DNA from 2 places in the Microbacterium sp. CCNWLW41 genome. Region 1 is predicted to be linked to the other one. Evidence: riboswitches for the same ligand, from Rfam matches in the RefSeq annotation. Region 1 holds a riboswitch; the other holds the start of a gene.
The links. Region 1 has a riboswitch for ZMP and ZTP ahead of glyA (serine hydroxymethyltransferase). Riboswitches for the same ligand answer to the same signal wherever they lie in the genome.

Region 1 (3,201 bases):
GCACGCGGGATCCGCGTTGAGCTCGTCGATCAGCGCCTCGACCTCGGCCTGGGTGGCGCCGGCGGGAAGCTCGCGCTGGATCGAGTTCATCCCGACCGCCTCGGACTGGCGGTGCTTCATGCCGACGTAGAGCTGCGACGCCGGGTCGGCGCCGACGAGGACCGTCGCGATCCCCGGGGTGACGCCCTTCGCCTTCAGCGCGGCGACGCGCTCGGTCAGCTCGGCCTTGATGGCGGCCGCCGCCGCCTTGCCGTCGAGGACCCTCGCGGTCACTGCTGCAGGTCCGGGTAGAGCGGGAAGGCCGATGCCAGCGCGTCGACACGGGCTCGCAGCGCATCCAGGTCGGCACCGGGCTGCAGAGCCCGGGCGATGACGTCGGCGACCTCGGTGAACTCGGCGTCGCCGAAACCGCGGGTGGCGAGCGCCGGGGTGCCGATGCGCAGGCCCGACGTGACCATCGGCGGACGCGGGTCGTTCGGCACGGCGTTGCGGTTGACGGTGATGTGGATCTCGTGGAGCAGGTCCTCGGCCTGCTTGCCGTCGATCTCGGCATCGCGCAGGTCGACGAGCACGAGGTGCACGTCCGTGCCCCCCGAGCGCACGGAGATGCCGGCGTCCTTCACATCCTGCTGCGAGAGGCGGTCGGCGATGATCGCCGCACCGCGCAGCACGCGCTCCTGGCGCTCGGTGAACTCCGGGGTGCCTGCGATCTTGAACGCGGTCGCCTTGGCGGCGATCACGTGCATGAGCGGGCCACCCTGCTGGCCGGGGAAGACGGCCGAGTTGATCTTCTTCGCGATGTCGGCGTCGTTGGTGAGGATGAAGCCCGAGCGGGGGCCGCCGATCGTCTTGTGCACGGTCGACGAGACGACGTGGGCGTGCGGCACCGGGTTCGGGTGCAGGCCGGCGGCGACGAGACCGGCGAAGTGCGCCATGTCGACCCAGAGGAGGGCCCCGACCTCGTCGGCGATCGCGCGGAACGCGGCGAAGTCGAGGGTGCGGGGGTAGGCCGACCAACCGGCGATGATGACCTTCGGCTTGTGCTCGATGGCGAGGCGCCGCACCTCGTCCATGTCGATGGTCGAGGTCTCGGGGTTCACGCCGTAGGCGACGATGTCGTACAGCCGGCCCGAGAAGTTGATCTTCATGCCGTGGGTCAGGTGACCGCCCTGGTCGAGCGAGAGGCCGAGCAGGGTGTCGCCGGGGCGGGCGATGGCGTGCAGCACGGCCGCGTTCGCGGTGGCGCCCGAGTGCGGCTGGACGTTGGCGAACTCGGCGCCGAACAGTGCCTTAGCGCGGGCGATCGCGAGCTCCTCGGCGACGTCGACCTCCTCGCAGCCGCCGTAGTAGCGACGGCCCGGGTAGCCCTCGGCGTACTTGTTGGTCAGCACCGAGCCCTGCGACTGCAGCACCGAGACGGGCACGAAGTTCTCGGACGCGATCATCTCGAGGAAGGTCTGCTGACGCTTCAGCTCGCGGTCCAGGACCTCGGCGATCTCGGGATCGACCTCGGAAAGGGGGGCGTTGAAGGACGAGTCGGTCATGGCGTTCTCCTTTGATGACGGATCGGTCGGTTGGTGAGCGCCCGCGGGAGCGGACGTGTCGGAACACCTCATCGGCCCAGGCGCGCGGTCGAATCCGTAACGGTCGCTCCCCGGTGGTGCCCCACCCAGACGCCAGTCGCGACGCTCACGAGCATAGCGGAACGCCCCGAGACCGCCGCCGCTCTCGCCGACAATCCGCACATGCCGTTCCGACGGACGGAGGAGGACCGCCTCTTTCGATCGCCCCGCCCCCGATCTGCACATGTTGCGCCGATCTGCACACCAACCGGCGTCCATCCATGTGCACATCGGGATCCGATGTGCAGATCGGGGCGATGTGCAGATCCGGTCCGCCGGCTGTGCAGATCGGGCGCGTCGGCCATCCGCGCACCCTCCGCCCGTCACGGTCGGGATTGGCACTCGCTTCGACACCGGCCGCGGGGTAGGTTTTGTTCATGGTCTTGCCTGATCCGCTGCCCCTGGTCCCCTACCCGTCCGTCGTCCAGCGAGGAGACGGCGTCGTGGCCTTCGATCCCGCCCGCATCACCGGTGACGCCGCGGCGGTGGAGCTGTTGCGCGCTGACCTGCGGGCGTACACGGACCTCGCCCCTCGCCACGGCGAGAGCGCCGCCGGCGACGTCGTCCTCGCGATCGACCCCGCGGTGTCGTCACCGGAGGGTTACGTCCTGTCGGTGACCGACGGCGTCCGGGTCATCGGACACGACGCCGCGGGCCTCTTCTTCGGGACGCGCACCCTGCTCCAGCTGCTGCAGGAGACGGACGAGGGCTGGGTCGTCCCGGTCGTCGAGATCGAGGACTCCCCGCGCTTCGGCTACCGCGGCGTGATGCTGGACGTCGCCCGCCACTTCTTCGGCGTCGAGGACGTCGAGCGCTACATCGACCGGGCCGTCCGCCTGAAGTACAACGCGCTGCATCTGCACCTCACCGACGATCAGGGCTGGCGGATCCACATCGACTCCTGGCCGCTGCTGACCGAACGGGCGGCCACGACGTCGGCGGGCGGGGACCCGGGCGGCTTCTACACGAAGGACGACTACCGCCGGATCGTCGAGTACGCCGCGGCACGTCACATGATCGTCGTGCCCGAGATCGACCTGCCCGGACACACGCACGCGATCGGCGTCGCCTATCCCGAGCTCGTCGAGGCCCCCGTGATGAACGACGGCCTGCTCGCCGACTCGGAACGGCTCGGCCAGCCCCTGCCCGTCGCGGGCGAGCCCTACCTCGGCTGGGGAGTCGGGCACTCCTCGGTCCGCATCCGCGAGGAGCGGACCTACGGCTTCGTGCGCGACGTCCTCACGGAGCTCGCCGAGATCACCCCCGGCCCGTACCTGCACATCGGCGGGGACGAGTCCCTCGGCACCTCCGCGGAGGACTTCGCCTACTTCGTCGAGCGGGCCACCGCCCTCGTCGTGGAGACCGGGAAGACCCCGGTCGCCTGGCACGAGGTCGGCGCCGCCGCCGGCATCGCCGAGGGCACGGTCGGTCAGTACTGGGGGAACACCACCCCGCGCGGGACGCACGCGGAGGAGGCGGCGCACTTCGTCGAGCGCGGCGGCGCGCTGATCATGTCCCCGTCCAACGTGACCTATCTCGACATGAAGTACGCCCCCGACTTCCCCCTCGGGCTCGACTG
Region 2 (3,201 bases), on a different contig from region 1:
CACGATGTAGCCGTGGCACTCCGGATCGGCGTTGAGCTCGTCGATCAGCGCCTCCACCTGCTCCTGCGTGGCGTCGGCCGGAAGCTCCCGCTGGATGGAGTTCATCCCGATCGCCTCGGACTCGCGGTGCTTCATCCCCACGTACAGCTGCGACGCGGGGTCGGCGCCGACGAGCACGGTCGCGATGCCCGGCGTGATGCCCTTCTCCTTCAGCGCGGCGATGCGCCCGCGCAGCTCGTCCTTGATCTCGGCCGCGGCCGCCTTGCCGTCGAGCTTCTGTGCCGTCATGTCGTGCCTCCGTCGACGGATGCCGCGCCCGCGGCATCCGAAATCCCTATCTCGATAGTGATACCAGACGAGCGCCCCCGCTGCGGCGCCCGCTTCCGCTCAATGGCGGAAGTCGGGGTACAGCGGGAACGCGGCGGTCAGGGCCGACACCCGCAGGCGCAGCTCCTCGAGGTCGGCGCCCGGCTGGAGGGCGAGGGCGATGACGTCGGCGACCTCGGTGAACTCGGCGTCGCCGAACCCGCGCGTGGCGAGCGCCGGCGTGCCGATGCGCAGACCGGACGTGACCATCGGGGGGCGGGGGTCGTTGGGAACCGCATTGCGGTTGACGGTGATGCGGATCTCGTGGAGGCGGTCCTCGGCCTGCTTGCCGTCGAGTTCGGCGTTGCGCAGGTCGACCAGCACGAGGTGCACGTCGGTGCCGCCGGAGCGCACCGTGATGCCGGCATCCTTCACGTCCTGCTGCGACAGGCGCTCGGCGATGATGCGGGCGCCGCGCAGGACGCGCTCCTGCCGCTCCTTGAACTCGGGCGTGGCCGCGAGCTTGAACGCGGTGGCCTTGGCCGCGATCACGTGCATGAGCGGGCCGCCCTGCTGGCCAGGGAAGACCGCGGTGTTGATCTTCTTGGCGATCTCGGCGTCGTTGGTGAGGATGAAACCCGAGCGCGGGCCGCCGATGGTCTTGTGCACCGTCGAGGACACGACGTGCGCGTGGGGCACGGGGTTCGGGTGCACGCCCGCCGCGACGAGGCCCGCGAAGTGCGCCATGTCGACCCACAACATGGCGCCGACCTCGTCGGCGATCGCGCGGAAGCGCGCGAAGTCCAGCTGACGGGGGTAGGCCGACCAGCCGGCGATGATCACCTTCGGCCGGTGCTCGCGCGCCAGCCGGGCGACCTCGTCCATGTCGATGGTCGAGGTCTCGGGGTCGACGCCGTACGCGACGATGTTGTACAGCCGGCCCGAGAAGTTGATCTTCATGCCGTGCGTGAGGTGGCCGCCCTGGTCGAGCGACAGACCGAGCAGCGTGTCGCCGGGGCGCGCGATCGCGTGGAGCACCGCGGCGTTCGCGGTGGCGCCCGAATGGGGCTGCACGTTGGCGAACTCGGCGCCGAAGAGCTTCTTCGCGCGGTGGATCGCAAGCTCCTCCGCGACGTCGACCTCCTCGCAGCCGCCGTAGTAGCGGCGGCCGGGATAGCCCTCGGCGTACTTGTTCGTCAGCACCGAGCCCTGAGACTGCAGGACCGACACGGGGACGAAGTTCTCGGACGCGATCATCTCGAGGAATCCGCGCTGCCGGTCCAGCTCGCGGTCGAGCACCTGGGCGATCTCGGGATCGACCTCGGCGAGCGGGGCGTTGAAGAACTGATCGGTCATGCGATCTCCTGACTCACGGCTTCCAGATAGGGGTGTCCCACATCGGCCCAGGCGTGCGGTCGAATGCCGTAGTCGGTCGCTCCCCGGTGGTGGCCCACCTCAACGCCAGTCGCGACATCCCGAGCATAACCGAAGACGAACCGCTAGGCTGATGCCCGACCGATTTGTTAGGACTCTTTACATGCATGCCGCGTCGCTTCCCGCCGTCGTCCCTGCACCGTCGTCGATCGAGGCGGGCAGCGGTGCGCCCTTCCGGCTCTCCGAGACCACCTCGCTGGCGGGGGACGCGGATGCCACGGCCGCCCTCGCCGCCATCGTCCTGGCGCGGACCGGGCTGAGCCTGGGCGCCGCCGAGGGCGCCGCCGACGTCGAGCTGCGCGTGACGCCGGGCGGCGCGCCGGAGTCCTACCGGATCGACGTGGCGGAGGCATCCGTCGTCGTCACCGGAGCCGACGCGGCCGGACTGTTCTACGGCGTGCAGACCCTCGGGCAGCTGATCGCACGCGACGGGGCGGGCTGGAGCCTGCCCGCCGTGAGCATCGACGACGCACCGCGGTTCGCCTACCGCGGGCTGATGCTCGACGTCGCCCGGCACTTCCACCCCGTCGAGGCGGTGAAGGGCTGCATCGACCGCGCCGCCTCGCTGAAGATGAACGCGCTCCACCTCCATCTGACCGACGACCAGGCGTGGCGCATCCAGCTCGACTCGCGTCCCGAGCTCGTGGAGCGTGCGAGCGCCGGCTCGGTCGGCGGCGACCCGGGCGGGTTCTACACGAAGGACGACTACCGCGACATCGTCCGGTACGCCGCGTCGCGGCACATGATCGTCGTGCCCGAGATCGACATGCCCGGTCACACCCACGCGGTCGGGCTCGCGTACCCCGAGCTGGCGGAGGAGCCGGTGGTCGGCGACCACATCCTCGAGACGCTCGCCGAGTACGGCGGCGACGCGCCCGTCGCCGGCGTGCCGTACGACGGCATGGCGGTGGGGTTCTCCTCGCTGAAGATCCACGAGGAGGCGACCTACGACTTCGTGGCCGACGTCTTCGGCGAGCTGACGGCCATGACGCCCGGGCCCTATCTCCACTTCGGGGGCGACGAATCGCTGTCGACCAGCGCCGCGGACTTCGACGAGTTCGTCACCCGCGTCAGCGCGATCATCGCCGACCTCGGCAAGACGCCGGTCGCGTGGCACGAGGCGGGCGCCGCGAAGGACATCGCGGACACGACGATCGGCCAGTACTGGGGCTTCGTGAGGCCGCAGGGCGATTCCGGCGAGAAGGCGAGGGCGTTCGTCGACAACGGCGGCGGGCTCATCCTCTCCCCCGCCGACGCGATCTACCTCGACATGAAGTACCCGTCCGGTCCCGCGCTCGGGCTGACGTGGGCCGACGGACCGACGAGCGTCGAGCGCGCGTACTCGTGGGAGCCGTCCGACGTCGTGCCCGGCGTCGACGAGGCCGCCATCCTCGGGATCGAGGCCGCGCTGTGGACCGAGACGGTCCGCACCGCCGCCGACATCGACACCATGGCCTTCCC

Region 2: it holds a riboswitch for ZMP and ZTP, as region 1 does, so the genes downstream of both, glyA (serine hydroxymethyltransferase) here and glyA (serine hydroxymethyltransferase) in region 1, are expected to answer to the same signal.

Annotation. Positions count from the first base shown of each region.
Region 1 covers NZ_JBAOJP010000008.1:6,886-10,086, reverse strand. The annotation lists gene V6R91_RS24705 (bifunctional methylenetetrahydrofolate dehydrogenase/methenyltetrahydrofolate cyclohydrolase) at 1-273, opposite strand, end outside; gene glyA (serine hydroxymethyltransferase) at 270-1,544, opposite strand; ZMP/ZTP riboswitch at 1,612-1,694, opposite strand; gene V6R91_RS24695 (beta-N-acetylhexosaminidase) at 2,000-3,201, shown strand, end outside.
Region 2 covers NZ_JBAOJP010000011.1:3,814-7,014, reverse strand. The annotation lists gene V6R91_RS29950 (bifunctional methylenetetrahydrofolate dehydrogenase/methenyltetrahydrofolate cyclohydrolase) at 1-288, opposite strand, end outside; gene glyA (serine hydroxymethyltransferase) at 388-1,662, opposite strand; ZMP/ZTP riboswitch at 1,701-1,785, opposite strand; gene V6R91_RS29940 (family 20 glycosylhydrolase) at 1,844-3,201, shown strand, end outside.